2 regions of the Hymenobacter baengnokdamensis genome follow, and region 1 is predicted to be linked to the other one. Evidence: riboswitches for the same ligand, from Rfam matches in the RefSeq annotation. Region 1 holds a riboswitch; the other holds the start of a gene.
What was found. A riboswitch is a leader RNA that binds a small molecule or an ion and turns the genes downstream of it on or off. The one in region 1 is predicted to bind S-adenosylmethionine.

Region 1 (7,693 bases):
CGCTTGTTGCAGGGCGTGGCGAGGTCGTAGAAATAGTAGCACCGCGTGCGCTGCAACAGGTTGCCGCCATCGGTGGCCATGTTGCGCAGCTGCGGCGTGGCCCCGGCCAGAATGGCCTGGCTCAGCAGCGGGTAGCGGGCCTCTACCTCGGGGTGCCAGGCCGTTTCGGCGTTGGTGGCGAGGGCGCCCAGGCGCAGGCCACCTTCGGGGGTTTGTTCAATTTTGCCCAGCGGCAGTTTGTGCAAGCTGGTGAGGTGGGTGGGGCGGCTCACGTTTTCCTTCATCAGGTCGATGAGGTTGGTGCCGCCGCCCAGGTAGGCCGAGCTTTCGTGGCTGGCCTTATCGCGCACGGCTTCGGCAACGCCCGTGGCTTGGGTGAGGGTGAAACTATTCATAGCGCGTTGATTATTAGCTGACTGAGCTGGAGGTAGTTGGCTGAGCCGGAATCGTGACGAGGCGGCCGTTGTCCACCGTCACGCGGCCATCGTGCAGCACTTCCATCACCGCCGACAGGATATTTGGGTAAGCACCGCAGCGGCAGAGGTTGCCGCTCATCAGCTCGCGCACCTCGGCTTCAGTCTTGGCGCGGCCCTCATTTATAAGACCTTGGGCCGAGCAAATCTGGCCCGGCGTGCAGTAGCCGCACTGAAAGGCGTCGTGGTCGATAAACGCCTGTTGCAAGGGCGAGAGGTTTTCCTCGGTACCCAGCCCTTCAATAGTCTGAATGTCCGCGCCCTGATACACGGTGGCCAGGGCCAGGCACGAGTTAATACGCTTGCCTTCAACGAGAATGGTACAGGCGCCGCACTGGCCGTGGTCGCAGCCTTTCTTGGTGCCGGTGAGGTCCAGGTACTCGCGCAGGGCATCAAGCAGGGTGGTCCAAGGAGCAATTTTAATCGTGTGGTCCTGGCCGTTAACGTGCAGCGTCACGTCCTCGGCGGGCACCACGGCCGGCGGTATGCGGTCCAGCGGCTGTTGGGTGAAAGGTAAACTCATGTACTACTGAGACTAAATGAAACGAGCGATTTAAGCAGTTAAATAATACGGCTTAGCATGGGTTTGCGATGTTTTTAAAAAGTCTAAATAGGCTGGCTGCTATGAGGCTACTACCCTGGCAGGTAGCTTTATTACAAGTGAAAAGGCGAAAAAAAGAAGCTGATGCTTTTTATGAAAACCTGTTTTTTAAGCTGGTTTAGCAGGCTGAGGCTTACGGCTTCTTAGCTGGGCCGCCTACTTGCCCATGTCAGGGCTGCGCCTTTACCTTTGCGGCACGCTCCTTCACCGGAGCCCTTATCAAGAAAGGCGGAGGGACAGGCCCGACGATGCCTTAGCAACCAGTAGCGATACGAAGGTGCTAATTCCTGTTCCGAAACCCGGCCCCGGCCGGTTTCGGAAGCAGATAAGTTATAAGATGCCGGTTGCCGCCGTGGCGGTGCATGCTCTTCTGACTTGTCGGAAGGGCTTTTTTTGGCTCTTCCGGTGAGGAATATCTTGCGTTAGGGACGGGTGAGTAGGCGTGAATAATATTCACAAAATATTATATTAAACATGACCCGTACCGACCTCCACATTGGGCTTTTCGGCTTTGGCGTAGTGGGCCAGGGCCTGCACGCCGTGCTGGCCCGCACGCCCGGCCTGCGCGCCCGCATCGGCCGCATTGCCGTCAGGAGCCGCACCAAGCCGCGCCCGCTGCCCGCCGAGCTGTTCACCTTCGATAAAAACGACCTGCTGGGCGACCCGGCCCTGACGGTAATTGTGGAGCTGATAGACGACGCCGACGAAGCCTATCTGATTGTAAAAGAGGCGCTGCTGCGGGGTAAGGCCGTGGTCACGGCCAATAAGAAGATGCTGGCCGAGCACCTGCCCGAGCTCATTGCCATTCAGCAGCAAACCGGCACGCCCTTGCTCTACGAGGCGGCCGCCTGCGCCAGCCTGCCCGTTATCCGCAACCTGGAGGAATATTATGATACCGATTTGCTGGAATCGGTGGAAGGTATTATCAATGGCTCGACCAACTACATTCTCACGGCTATGCACCGCGACCGGCAGCCCTACGCCGAGGCGCTGGCCCGCGCTCAGGCGCTGGGCTTTGCTGAAAGCAACCCGGCCCTCGACGTAGAGGGGCTCGATGCCCGCAATAAGCTGGTGCTGCTGCTGGCTCACGCCTTTGGGCTGGTGGTGGCCCCTGCCGATTTGCTGGCCGTGGGTATTACGGCTATCAGTGAGCTGGCCACGGCCTATGCCCGCGAGCAGGGACTGATAATCAAGCTGGTAGCGGAGGCGCGGCGCCTGCCGGGCGGCAGACTGGCGGCGGGCGTGCTGCCCACGCTGGTGCGCCCCGGCCACGAGCTGGCGCAGGTGCACGACGAGTTCAACGGTCTCATAACCCAGAGCACATTTGCCGACCGGCAGTTTTTTCTGGGGCGGGGGGCGGGAGCTTTTCCTACCGCTTCGGCCGTGCTCAGCGACTTGTCGGCCCTTACCTATGGCTACCGCTATGGCTACAAGAAAATTCAGCAGAACGCCCACCTCGCCCTCGCGCCCGATGCGGCCGAAGTAGAGGTGCTGGTGACATTCGACGAGGCCAATGCGCCTGCCGAAGCCGACTTCTCGGCCGTGCACGAGCAGTTTCGGTCGGCGCAGCGCGGCAACTACCTAACAGGCACTATCGGCCTTGGGCAGCTGGCGCGGGCGGCGTGGCTGCGCCGGCCGGGCGTGAGCGTGGTGCGGCTGGCCGGGCCGCTGCGGGCTACTATGGCGCCATAGTAGCCCGGTTTAAAGCAGGTTGCAAGTCAGGGTACAGGTTGAGCGCGGCGGGCTGCCGGCTTTTAGCCGGCTGTCCGCTCGTTGGCTGAACAAGCGGTGTGAACGATGAGCGAACAGCCGGCCAAAAGCTGGCAGCCCACTCATACGTTAACCTGAAAGATGCGTTAAACAACTCGAATGAGACTGCCCAGCTTGCGAAGGTGCTAAAAAAGAGGGTTCGCCGGCTGGCTAAGCAGCGGCGAACCCTCCGGTAAGCGTTGAGCCTTGGGTTGCTATTCGGTCTTCACAAACTTCACCGACAGGCGCTGAGCGCCCGGCGCGGCCTGGTACACGAGCAGGTAGTTGCCGGTCGCCAGCTGGCGCACGTCGAGCTGCGTCTGGCTGGTGCCGGGCTGGGCCACTACTGTGCCAACCAGCCGGCCTTCAAAGCTATAGATAGTGAAGCTGCCCGCCGCGCCGGACTGGGCCGGGTGCGTTACCGTGATAGACTGCCCGGCCTGCGCAGGGTTGGGGTACACCTGGAGCAGGTCGCTGGCGCTGGCTTTGTGCGTGCTTAGCACCGTGGCGGCTACCAGGCCATTGAGGTAGTTTTCGAGGTTGGTATAGCCGTTGGCCGCGATAAATGCGCGGTCGGCCGGGTCGTTGGGGTTCAGGCTGTTGGCGGTTTCGTAGGCGTCGGGCATACCATCGTGGTCGGTATCGACGGGGGCCGGGGTATTGCAGTTGAGAATATCCCAGGCGCCTTTCGAGTTGGCGTAGGCTGTGCCGTGCGGGTAGCCGCCCTGCACGTCGATGATACGACCCGTGCGGTCCTTTACTTCCTGAATAATGCGGGTATCCACCGGGTCGCGGGTGGGCAGCGTGCAGCCCGCGCCCGCCAATACCGACGCATAGGCGGCAGCCGCCGTTTGAGTTGGCAGCGCATAGCTCTCAATAGCAAACGGCACCAGCACCTTCGACTGCACAGTATCGGCCATGGTGCCGCCGCTCATGGCTGCGCCATACCAGTTGTGGCTGGTTACGAAAGCCGAGTTATCGACGTAGTTGCCGCTCAGATAATACTTGCCGTAGGGGAGTATCGGGCTGCTGGTTTGCTTATAAGGATTGATAATCATCGAGCGCACCGACACGCCCGAGCTACTGCCGGGGTTGGTATTGGGGCCGTATTTATAATAGTTATTCACTATATTATAATTGCCGCCTTCCCCGCCGTTGGTGGTGTAGCTGCCCCAGTCGTAAATCACGTTGTTGACAAACTCCGCATTTTCCTGGCCTGCCGTGTAGGGCGACAGGTTGCGCGAGCCGTCGAAACGGGGGTTGCGGCCCTGCATGTGCGCCAGCAGGTTGTGGTGAAAGGAGGCGTGCCGCCCACCCCAGATGCCGCCGTAGCCGTGGTGCTCAAAATCCGTGTCGCCGGTTTCGAAGTGGTATGAGTAGTTCAGCCCCTCGCTGATGAGGTTCCATTGCAGCGTAGTATTGTCGCCCTTGTAGCAGGTAAACGACTCATCATCGCCCCAGCTAAAGGTGCAGTGGTCTACCACCAGGCCGGTAGTGCCCGAGATGGCATCGAAGGCATCTTCGTCGCCGCTGCCATTGACCATGCCCAGGTTCTGGTACTGGTCGCCGAGGCGGAAGCGCATAAAGCGCACAATCACGTTGTTGCCCTTTACATTGCTTTGCTTATCGGCTACGCAGATACCATCGCCGGGGGCAGTTTGGCCGGCCAGCGTCGTATTGGCCGGAATGCTCAGCTGCGAAACCAGGTGAATGGTGCCGCACACCCGGAACACCACCGTGCGGCTCGGATACGTGCCCGACAAAGCCTGCCGCAGGCTGCCTGCCCCCGAGTCATTGAGGTTGGTTACCTCCAGCACCGTCGTTGGCACTGCCGTGCTGCCTCGCCCGCCAGTAGTATACTTGCCGGCCCCTTCGGCCCCCGGAAACGCGGGTAGCTGCGCGGCCACTGGCCCGGCTAGCAAGCAAAGCAGGCCTAGCCCGGCGGGCCGGGAAAGGGAAGGCAAAAGACGGGAGGCGTAGCGCTGACTCATGGGCATAAAACAGATAGGAACCGGCTGCAGGCAGCCGGAAATTGGACTAAGGGAGTATAATATTAACCAGGGTCTGCCTCGAAAAAATGAGGGTTCCCGGCTTTTTTTGCGCAAACGATGCCGGTAACGTTGCCACCCGGCCAGTTGCGGGTAGTTCTCACTGCCGGCGGGGCCGTAAGCGCGGTGTAGCCGGAATTGGAATCCGGGGTGCGGGTAGTATCCTTCCGCTGGCCGGGTATATTTGGGCATGACGCCTTCTGTTTCTTTGCCCATTCCGGCCGGACTGCTCGCCTATGGCATGTCCGGCAAGCTTTTTCACGCTCCTTTCCTAAGTCTGCATCCCGGCTTCGAGCTGCGCTCGGTGGTGGAGCGTACCGAGCAGCGCATGGCGGCCGATTACCCGGCCATCAAAAGCTACCCGAGCACGCAAGCCCTGCTCGCCGACCCCAGCCTGGAGCTGGTAGTAGTAAATACGCCCAGCGACTCTCACCACGACCTGACGCGCCAGGCCCTGCTGGCCGGCAAGCATGTGCTCGTCGAAAAGCCGGTAGCTACTTCCGTGGCGCAGTGGCACGAGCTGGTGGCGCTGGCCCGGCAGCAGGGCCGGCAACTGATGGCCTACCAGAACCGCCGCTGGGACACCGACTTTGGGGCCGTGCGCCGCGTGGTGGAAAGCGGCCAGCTGGGCCAGCTTATCGAGGTGCATTTTCGCTACGACCGCTTTCGGCCGGTGCTGCACACCAAGGTTTTCAAGGAAGATGGCCGCCCCGGCTCGGGCCTCGTGTACGACCTGGGGCCGCACCTGCTCGACCAGGTTATCAGCTTGTTTGGTAGGCCCTTGTCGTTTGAGAAAACCAGCGGGAGCTACCGGCGCGGCTCGCAGGTGCCCGACTTTTTTTCCATCCAGCTGCGCTACCCCCAGGGCCTGAACGTGTGGGTAACGGCCAGCCTGCTCGTGGCCGACGCCGGCCCGGCCTTCGTGCTCAATGGCACGCTGGGTAGCTACCGCAAGGAGCGCACCGACCCCCAGGAGCCGCAGCTGCTGGCCGGCATCAAGCCCGGCGACGAGGCCTACGGCCGCGAGCAGCCCGGCCAGGAAGGCCGCCTGGTGCTGGCTGACCCGGCGGGCCACAACCACGTGCTGCCTCCCGTGGCCGACCCCGCCGCACCCAGTACCTACCTGGGGCTGTTTGAGGCAGTGTATCAGACTATTCGCCACGGCCAGCCCTACCCGATTACGGATGAGCAGCTGACCTGGCAGCTCGAAATACTCGAAGCTTAGGAAGTCATTTGCTGGTGCCAGTCAGCAAGCGCCGGTCCTAAAGTCGGGAATGTAGCGGGCTGCCGGCTTTTCGCCGGCTGTCCGCTTCGTTCACTTCTCAGTCAGCAAGTTGCTTTTCGTAGATAGTTTGTATTCATAGAGATATTACAACATTTAACCTTTCCCCACCCATGCTTACCAACGATACGCCGCGGCGTCTTTTTCTCAAACAAGCTGCCCTGGCCGGTGCCGGGGCGCTGGTGGCGCCGCACCTGGCGTGGTCGGCCAGCAGCTACAAGCGTATTATCGGGGCCAACGACCGCGTGCGCGTGGGCGTGGTCGGCTTCTCCGACCGGCACCGCAGCTCGCACATTCCCAGCTTTATGAACCACTGCAAGGAGCTGAACTTTGAGGTAGTGGGCGTGTCCGATATCTGGAAAAAGCGCCGGGAGGAAGGGGCCGCCATCTGGAAGGAGAAGATGCAGCGCGACGTGGTGGCCTACCGCAACAACGAGGAGATGTACAGCAAAAAGGCGGTGGACGCCGTGTTTATCAGCACCGCCGATTTTCAGCACGCGCTGCACGCCATTGAGGCCGTGCAGGCCGGCTGCGATGCCTACGTCGAGAAGCCCTTTGCCGAGACGATGGCCGACAACCGGGCGGCGCTCAAGGCCATCAAAGGGTCGAAGCAGATTGTGCAGATTGGCTCGCAGCGCCGCAGCGGCGACAACTACCGCGCGGCCGAAGCGTTTATCAAGTCGGGTAAGTTTGGCGATATTAAGATGGTAGAACTGACCTGGAACGTGAACCAGCCCGGCCGCTGGCGCCGGCCCGACCTGGTGCCCCAGCTCAAGGAAGCCGACACCGACTGGAAGCGCTACCTGATGAACCGGCCCGCCGAAGCATTTGATGCGCGTAAATATCTGGAATTCCGACTTTTCTGGCCCTATTCTTCCGGGCTGGCCGGGCAGTGGATGAGCCACCAGATTGATACTGTGCACTGGTTTACGGGCTTGCAGCACCCGCGCAGCGTGGTGGCCAACGGCGGCATTTATATGTGGCAGGATGGCCGCCGCAACTGGGATACCCTCACGGCGGTGTTCGACTACGGCCCGGCTCAGGATATGACCCACGGCTTTCAGGTCACGTTCGGCTCGCGCATGGACAACGGCGACGAGCATCCGGCCGAAATCTACTATTCTAACGGCGGCGAGCTGAACCTGAATACCAATACGATATCGCCCCGCGGCGGCCTCACCCAGAAATTTGCCGAAGCCATGCACATGCAGCCATTTTTGCTGCCCGAAACCAACCTGGGCAATGCCGAAGCCGTTATTGCCTCAGCCAATACCGGCGGCGATAAGCTGACTTCCAACCACGTACGCAACTGGATGGAGTGCGTGCGCAGCCGCCAGACGCCCCACGCACCGGTGGAGGCCGGCTACAGCCACTCCATTGCCACCATCATGACCAATGCGGCCGTGCACACCGGCCAGAAGGCCACCTTCGACGAGAAAACCCAGGAAGTGATGGTGGGCGGAAAAGCGTTCATGTATTAATTATTAATTATATATGAAAAAAATAATATCATCCGGTGCTTTACTGGCTGCTGTAGTAG
Region 2 (7,693 bases), 1.7 Mb from region 1:
CCATTGCCGGTGTGCGAGCCGTAGAGAATAGTGAGCGTGGGGGCCACTGCAGCCGGAGCGGGCGCGGCGGTAGCTGCCGTAGTGCCGGCTCCGGCCGGCGTGCCCGTAGCCCGGCCGTAGAAATAGCCGCTAAGCCACAGCAGCTGCGAGCCGCTGAGGCCATCGGCCAGCTGAGCCAGGGTAGAATCGTCAAAGCCGGGGGGAAGCGGCGCAGGGAGCGAAGGCATGGGGATTATATAGTATTTAGTATATTTATTGGATTTACGCCACCCTGGCATAAGCCAGCAGCGGCCGCAAGTCGGCCGGGGTGGCGGGCGCTGCCTGGCCGTGGGCAAGGCTGGCCACCGCGCCAATCACGATAACGGCCGGAGAGCCCAGGCCCGCCCCGGCTACGCGGGCTGCCAGTGTGGCCACGGTGCCCGTAATTACCTGCGCAGTAGGTAGTGTGCCATTTTGCACCACGGCCGCCGGCGTATCGGCCTGGCCCTGCTGGGAGTAGAGGGTCATGATATCGGCCAGCCGGTGCAGGCCCATCAGGATGATGGTAGTGAGGCGGCCCCGCGCTGCTTCGACCAGGGCCGGGGCCAGGCTGCCGGTAGCCGTAGTGGCAGTAATTACCTGAAAGCCTTCGCTTAAGCCACGGTGCGTAACCGGAATGCCCGCGTGGCCGGCGGCGGCCACGGCACTGCTGATGCCGGGCACGTAGGCCGTAGCCAGGCCGTGGGCAGCGGCATACAGCATTTCCTCGCGGCCCCGGCCAAACACAAACGGGTCGCCGCCCTTGAGCCGCACTACGTGTCCGTAACGGCGGGCCTCGCTCACAATGAGGGCGTTAATCTCCTCCTGCTCCAGGGCTTTGAAGCCCCGGCGCTTGCCCACGAAGATGCGCCGGGCGGTGGGCCGGGCGTGGGTCAGCAGCTCGGCGTTGGCCAGGGCATCGTAGAGCACCACGTCGGCTTGCGCCAGCACCCGCGCGCCCTTGAGGGTAAGCAGCTCGGGGTCGCCGGGGCCGGCACCAACAACGGTAAGGCGCGGGATAAAGGATGAGTAATCAGCCATAAGAAAAGGCGAGCTAAAAACGATTAAATACTGAACGCCAGCGGATTTTCGGCGGGCGCCGCGAAGGCTTCGGGGTCGGTAGCCGTAATGAGGCCAGCGGCCAGCGTCGCGCCGGTTTGCTCCTCAACCAGAATAAAGGCGCCGGTGGCCCGGTTGTCGCGGTAGGTGTCGGCCACCAGCGGACGGGCAGTTCTGAGGCGCACCCGCACGATATCGTTGAGCTGGGCCTCGTCGGCGGCTACGCGCTCGAAAGTGGCCACGTTGGTGCGGTCAACAATGGTGGTTACGGCCGCTTTTACCACGGCGGCGTGGTGCTGAATCAGCAGCTTGCGGCCGGCTTTGAGCGGGCGCTCATCCATCCAGCACAGCGTAGCTTCCAGCTCGCGGGTGAGCGCGGGCGGCGCACTCAGCGGCACGATAGAATCGCCCCGGCTCACGTCTACATCGTCGCGCAGGCGCAGCACCACCGATTGCGGGGCCTCGGCCGAGGCTACTTCCTGCTGGTTCAGCTCAATGGCTTCGAGCACCGTTTCGAGGCCCGACGGCAAAATGCGCACGCGCTCGCCGGCCCGGTAGCGGCCGCTCTGAATGCGGCCGGCGTACGCGCGGTAGTCGGGCAGCTCCTCGGTCTGGGGCCGGATGACGTACTGCACCTGAAAGCGCGGTTCGTGGGGGTTGGCATCGGCTTCGGCCGGCACGCGCTCCAGGTGGTCGAGCAGGCTCGGGCCGGTGTACCAGGGCAGGTGTCGGGAAGGCCGCACCACGTTGTCGCCCTGCAAGGCGCTGAGCGGAATGGCTACCACTTCGGGCAAATGCAGGCGCCCGGCAATGAGCTGGTAGTCGGCCACAATCTGCCGAAAAACCCTTTCCTCGTAGCCCACCAGGTCCATCTTGTTCACGGCCAGCACAAAGTGCCGGATGCCTACCAGCGAAGCCAGCAGCGTGTGGCGGCGCGTTTGCTCAATAACGCCCTGGCGGGCATCTACCAGCACAATGGCCAGGTCGGCGTTGCTGGCCCCGGTCACCATGTTGCGGGTGTACTGCACGTGGCCCGGCGCGTCGGTGATGATAAACTTGCGGCGCGGCGTAGTGAAGTACTTGTGCGCCACGTCAATCGTGATGCCTTGCTCGCGCTCGGCCTTGAGGCCGTCGGTGAGCAGGGCCAGGTCGACGTCGCCGCTGCCGGCGCGGCGCTTTTCGAGCGTCGCTAGCACGTCGAGCGAAACCGAGTCGCTGTCGTAGAGCAGGCGGCCGATGAGCGTGCTCTTGCCATCATCGACGCTGCCGCAGGTGATAAAGCGAAGAATATCCATTTTGGTAATGCGCTGAATGTGAAAGATGTGAAAGTGTGAAAATGGGTATTTGAGAAAGTTGAAAAACGAAGCCGGTGCCGGGGAAAGACCCATGGCTTACTTGGTCATATCTTTCACATTCCCACATTCCTCACATTTAATTTTAAAAATACCCGTTGCGCTTGCGGTCCTCCATACCTGTTTCCGAGAGGTTGTCATCGAGGCGCGTGGCGCCGCGCTCGCTCACTTTGGCCAGCAGCAGGTCCTGAATAATGTCGTCGATGGTGACCGCGTCGCTTTCCACGGCGGCGGTGCAGGTCGAGTCGCCCACGGTGCGGAAGCGTACGCGCCGGCTCACTATCTCGTCGGTATCGTCGAGGTTGAGGTGCTCGCTCAGGCCGAGCAGCTGGCCGCTGGGCAGCACCACGCACTCGCGCTCGTGCGAGAAGTAAATGGCTGGCAGACTGATGTTTTCGCGCTGGATGTAGTTCCAAACGTCCAGCTCGGTCCAGTTGGAAATAGGGAATACGCGCACGTTTTCGCCCTTCTGGATGCGCCCGTTGTAGATGTTCCACAGCTCGGGGCGCTGGCGGCGCGGGTCCCACTGTCCAAACTCGTCGCGCACCGAGAAAATCCGCTCCTTGGCGCGGGCCTTTTCCTCGTCGCGCCGCGCCCCGCCGATGCAGGCATCAAACCCGAACTCTTCGATAACATCTAATAAAGTATATGTTTGCAAGGCGTTGCGGCTGGGGTATTTACCGCCCGGCTCCCGCAGGCCGCGCTCCCGAATGGTGTCTGCTACCTTGCGCACCAGCAGCTTTTCGCCCAGGGTGGCCGCCAGCTCATCCCGAAAATCGAGGATTTCCGGAAAGTTGTGGCCCGTGTCGATGTGCACCAGCGGAAACGGGAACTTGCCGGGCCGAAAAGCCTTTTCGGCCAGCCGTGTGAGGGCAATCGAGTCTTTGCCCCCCGAAAAAAGCAGCGCGGGCCGCTCAAACTGGCCGGCTACTTCGCGCAGAATATGAATAGCTTCGGCTTCGAGCCTGTCTAGGTAATCCATTGATAAATAATGTTTTATTTGCCGTTTGACTTTGCCGTTTGACTTTGCCGTTATGGCAAGCGTAGGGCTGTAACGACAGCTGGTTGGCGTGCTAAAGGGGCGCTAGCCAGGTAGGCGCTCCACTACCGGGTCGAGGCCCTGGTGCCCGAGCGTATGGTGCAGGCCGCACTCCTTGGCGTCGGCGTTTTCCCACCACCAGCGGCCGGCCCGGAAGTCTTCGCCCGGCGCAATGGCGCGGGTGCAGGGCGCGCAGCCAATGCTCACAAAGCCCTGCTGGTGCAGCGGATTAACCGGAATGCCGTGGGCCTGCGCAAAGCTCCAGGCCTGCTCCCAGGTCCAGTCGAACAGCGGGTGTACTTTCAGGAGCTGGTGGCCGGCGTCCCACTCGGCGCGGTGCATATGCTGGCGGTTGGCCGACTGCTCGGCGCGGATGCCCGTTATCCACACCTGCTGGCCGGCCAGAGCGCGGGCCAGCGGCTCCACCTTGCGAATGTGGCAGCATTCCTGACGGTTTGCGATGCTTTCGTAGAAGCTGTTGGGCCCTTTCCGGGTCAGCATCTTTTCGAGGCTAGCGGCCTGTGACGCAACTACTTCAATGGGCTGGCCGTAGCGCTGCAGGGTCTTGTTCCAGGTAGAGTAGGTTTCCTGAAAGTTGCGGCCGGTATCGAGGGTAAATACCCGGATGGGCAACTCGTGCTCGAAAATAAAGTGGCTGATTAGCTGGTCTTCCAGGCCAAAAGACGTCGAAAACGACACCCGGCCGGGAAAGTGGTCGGCCAGCAGGGCCAGCGTTTCGGGTACCGAGTGCTCGGGCAGGTACCGGCGCAGGTCATCGACCCGGGCCTGGAGAATAGCATCCATAAAGTAAAAGGGGAGGGGATTTTCGCGATGGAAATCGCAGAAAAAAACGAGGCCGGCACAACGGGGCGCTCCGGCCAGGCATAGCAAGGCCCGGGAGTGCGTTAATGACCCGAATGGTGAGATAGCCGGCCGGCTGTGGCCACGCTAAGTGGCCTTAACAGCTCCGCATAGCCCGCATCGGCATTCCGGCGGGGCGGCACATACAACAACACCCATGCTGTAAAGCAGCAAGTGAGGTGGTCGTAGAGGGGAAGTTGTTAGAGCAGCACACGGCAACTTGTTTTTATATCGTCAGCGCTTAGCTGCGCTGACCTTCGGTTGGCACCGTTTGGGAATGCCCAATGGTTGCCGGCGGTTCGTCGAGCCTATCTCTCCACGCCTCTGTATAAAAACAATCCTTCTGGCAAGAGGAATTGATGGCGCAAAGGTATAATAGGAATTTTGAAAATTCCAAACGAACAAAAATAAATAGCTAATTACTTGACACTCAACGGGCGGCTCCTCGTTAGAGAAGCCGCCCGTTGAGTGTCAAGTAATATAAGCCCGGAGATGGCCAATTGGTTTAGCGACAGCAGCGCGCTACCCGGCCCGCGCTGCTAAAACCCGCCTTTGTCGAGGTTCAGGTCTTCTTTGGGCGCGGCCCCCATAAACGGATAAGGATATTCGGTGGGCGGGTTGAAGGTTTCTTTGATGGCCCGGGGCGACACCCAGCGCTGCAGGTTGAGCAGCGAGCCGGCCTTGTCGTTGGTACCCGAGGCCCGGGCCCCGCCGAAGGGCTGCTGACCGACCACGGCGCCGGTCGGCTTGTCGTTGATGTAGAAGTTGCCGGCCGCGTTCACCAGCTTCTTGGTAGCCAGGTCGATAGCGTAGCGGTCTTGCGAGAAGACGGCCCCGGTAAGCGCGTAGGGCGAGGTGCTGTCTACTACGTCGAGGGTTTGCTCAAACTGGTCCGCGTCGTACACGTGCACCGTCACGACGGGGCCAAACAGCTCGTCGCACATCGTCACGTACTTGGGGTCTTTGGCCAGGATAACGGTCGGCTCCACGAAGTAGCCTTTCGACTTGTCGTAGCCGCCGCCGGCAATTATCTCAGCCTCGGTGCTGGCTTTGGCGCCGTCGATATACTTAGCCAGCTTGTCGAAGCTGGCTTCGGTGATAACGGCGTTGATGAAGTTGGTAAAATCCTCCACATCCCCCATTTTCATCGAAGCCAAATCCTGCTTCACGTAGCCCAGAATCTCGTCAGCGAGGTTGGAAGGCAGGTATACCCGCGAGGCGGCCGAGCACTTCTGGCCCTGGTACTCAAACGCGCCGCGCGTGATGGCCGTGGCCACGGCTTTGGCATGGGCCGAGGGGTGGGCCAGGATAAAGTCCTTGCCGCCGGTTTCACCCACTATGCGGGGATAAGATTTATAGAGGTGAATGTTCTGCCCGATTTCCTGCCAGATAGTCTGGAATACCTTGGTCGAGCCCGTGAAGTGAATACCGGCAAAGTCGCGGTGCTTAAAAATAACGTCGCCGGCTACCGGGCCATCCACGTAAATGAGGTTGATGACGCCGGCCGGCACGCCGGCTTCCTGAAATAACTCCATCAGCACCTGGGCCGAGTAGATTTGCGGGTAAGCGGGCTTCCACACCACCACGTTGCCCATCAGGGCCGCCGAGGCGGGCAGGTTGGCGGCAATGGAGGTGAAGTTGAACGGGGTGAGGGCAAACACGAAGCCTTCGAGCGGGCGGTGCTCGAGGCGGTTCCACATGCCGGGCGACGACTCGGGCTGCTGGCGGTAGATTTCCTGGGCAAAATAAACGTTAAAGCGCAGGAAGTCAATCAGCTCGCAGGCCGCGTCAATTTCGGCCTGGAATGCGTTTTTACTCTGGCCCAGCATGGTAGCCGCGTTGATACGGGCCCGGTAGGGGCCGGCCAGCAGCTCGGCGGCCTTCAGAAAAACGGCGGCGCGCTCTTCCCAGGGCAGGCTGGCCCAGGCGTGACGGGCGGCCAGGGCAGCATTGATGGCCTGGGTTACGTGGCTGGCATCGCCCTCATGAAAGTGGGCCAGTACGTGCCGGTGGTCGTGGGGCGGCGCCAGGGGCAGGGTGCGGCCGGTGCGCACCTCCTGGCCCCCGATGTGCATCGGAATGTCGCGCTCCACCTGCTTGATGCGCTTTAGCTCTTTGACCAGCTCGATGCGCTCGGGCGAGCCAGGGGCGTAGCCTTTAACAGGCTCGTTGATGGGGGTAGGAACTCGGAAAAAGGCGTTGGACATAAGCAGTAGGGGCGGGGGTAAGGCTGGTGAGAAGCAGACCGCAAAGGTAACAGCTACTGCCGGAGCCATGCGGCAGGCCACCTGGGCCGCACTATAAAAGCCACCCAACTGCTTTGACAGCAGCTGAATGGCTTTTATATTAAAAAAAGACTATGTAATAAATGCTGGCCTGCTTTAGCGGGCGCGGCGGGCGCGCAGGCGCTTGAGGCCATAGGCCACGCCCGAGGCCAGCAGCAGTGAAGCGCCGCCATCGAGGGGCACGGCGGTGGGGTCCTGAGGGGCCGGGCCACCCGAGCCGGGGGCCTGGGCCTTAGCGAGAAGCGTGACCAGAATAAAGGCTGAAGCCAGGTAGTAGCGCATAAGGAGAAAGTGAAAAGCTGGATACATTAAACCAAAGAATCCTGGTGGGCAACCGACGCTTGCCGGCCGCCCACCAGGCCGTGGAGTTATTCTACCACGAGTTTCTTCACTACCACGCCAGCACTGGTGCTTAGGCGTAGCATATAGATGCCGGTAGGCAGTTCCGTCAGGTCGAGCTGATGGGGAGCAGCACCCTGAGCGGGCAGCACTACCGTGCGCGCTTCGCGGCCTACGGCGTCGAGCAGCGTGGCCGTTACGGCCTGGCGGCCGAGGCTAACGGGCAGCTCCACGAACGCCTGCTTTTTAGCCGGGTTCGGGTACAAGGCAACTTGCTGGGCCAGGGCGGCCGACACCGTCGCCAGTGCCTGCTGCGGCGAGAATACCAGCTCGAAGCGGCCGGTAATCAGGGCCGTGGCGTTGGTTACCGTAAACTGGTAGCTCGACTGCTGGGCCAGGTCGACCACGGCCCCACTTTGCAGGTCGCGCAGGTACACCGGCACGTTGGTCAGGTTCAGCAGCTGGGCGGCCGTGAACGTGTAGCTGCCTGCGGCGGGCACGCCCACGGCCAGGGGTACTACGCGCTGGCTGGCACCCAACTCGGCGCGGCCATCAATAGCCAGCTGCTGGCCAGTGATGCTGGTCGAGAGATTCAGCCCGGAGGTGTTGGGCAGCTTCACGGCATCATACTGCGCGTCGAAGCCATCGGTAGCGCCGTTCTGGAAATACACGTAGGCATCGTCCGTGGCATTGCCGCTCGTGCCCTTCAGGGTGAGCTGCACCAAGGGCCGGGTTTCGGC

Region 2: another riboswitch for S-adenosylmethionine. It lies ahead of F6X24_RS17520 (phosphoadenylyl-sulfate reductase); the one in region 1 lies ahead of F6X24_RS10355 (homoserine dehydrogenase).

Annotation. Positions count from the first base shown of each region.
Region 1 covers NZ_CP044285.1:2,431,003-2,438,695, forward strand. Annotated here, with positions in the region: gene F6X24_RS10345 (FAD binding domain-containing protein) at 1-395, opposite strand, end outside; gene F6X24_RS10350 ((2Fe-2S)-binding protein) at 409-996, opposite strand; SAM riboswitch class I at 1,288-1,406, shown strand; gene F6X24_RS10355 (homoserine dehydrogenase) at 1,549-2,766, shown strand; gene F6X24_RS10360 (T9SS type A sorting domain-containing protein) at 3,039-4,787, opposite strand; gene F6X24_RS10365 (Gfo/Idh/MocA family oxidoreductase) at 5,062-6,096, shown strand; gene F6X24_RS10370 (Gfo/Idh/MocA family protein) at 6,267-7,634, shown strand; gene F6X24_RS10375 (DUF6807 domain-containing protein) at 7,648-7,693, shown strand, end outside.
Region 2 covers NZ_CP044285.1:4,111,344-4,119,036, reverse strand. Annotated here, with positions in the region: gene F6X24_RS17540 (assimilatory sulfite reductase (NADPH) flavoprotein subunit) at 1-227, opposite strand, end outside; gene cobA (uroporphyrinogen-III C-methyltransferase) at 262-1,059, opposite strand; gene F6X24_RS17530 (sulfate adenylyltransferase subunit 1) at 1,083-2,465, opposite strand; gene cysD (sulfate adenylyltransferase subunit CysD) at 2,515-3,411, opposite strand; gene F6X24_RS17520 (phosphoadenylyl-sulfate reductase) at 3,514-4,272, opposite strand; SAM riboswitch class I at 4,553-4,664, opposite strand; gene pruA (L-glutamate gamma-semialdehyde dehydrogenase) at 4,869-6,536, opposite strand; gene F6X24_RS17510 (PID-CTERM protein-sorting domain-containing protein) at 6,711-6,896, opposite strand; gene F6X24_RS17505 (Ig-like domain-containing protein) at 6,983-7,693, opposite strand, start outside.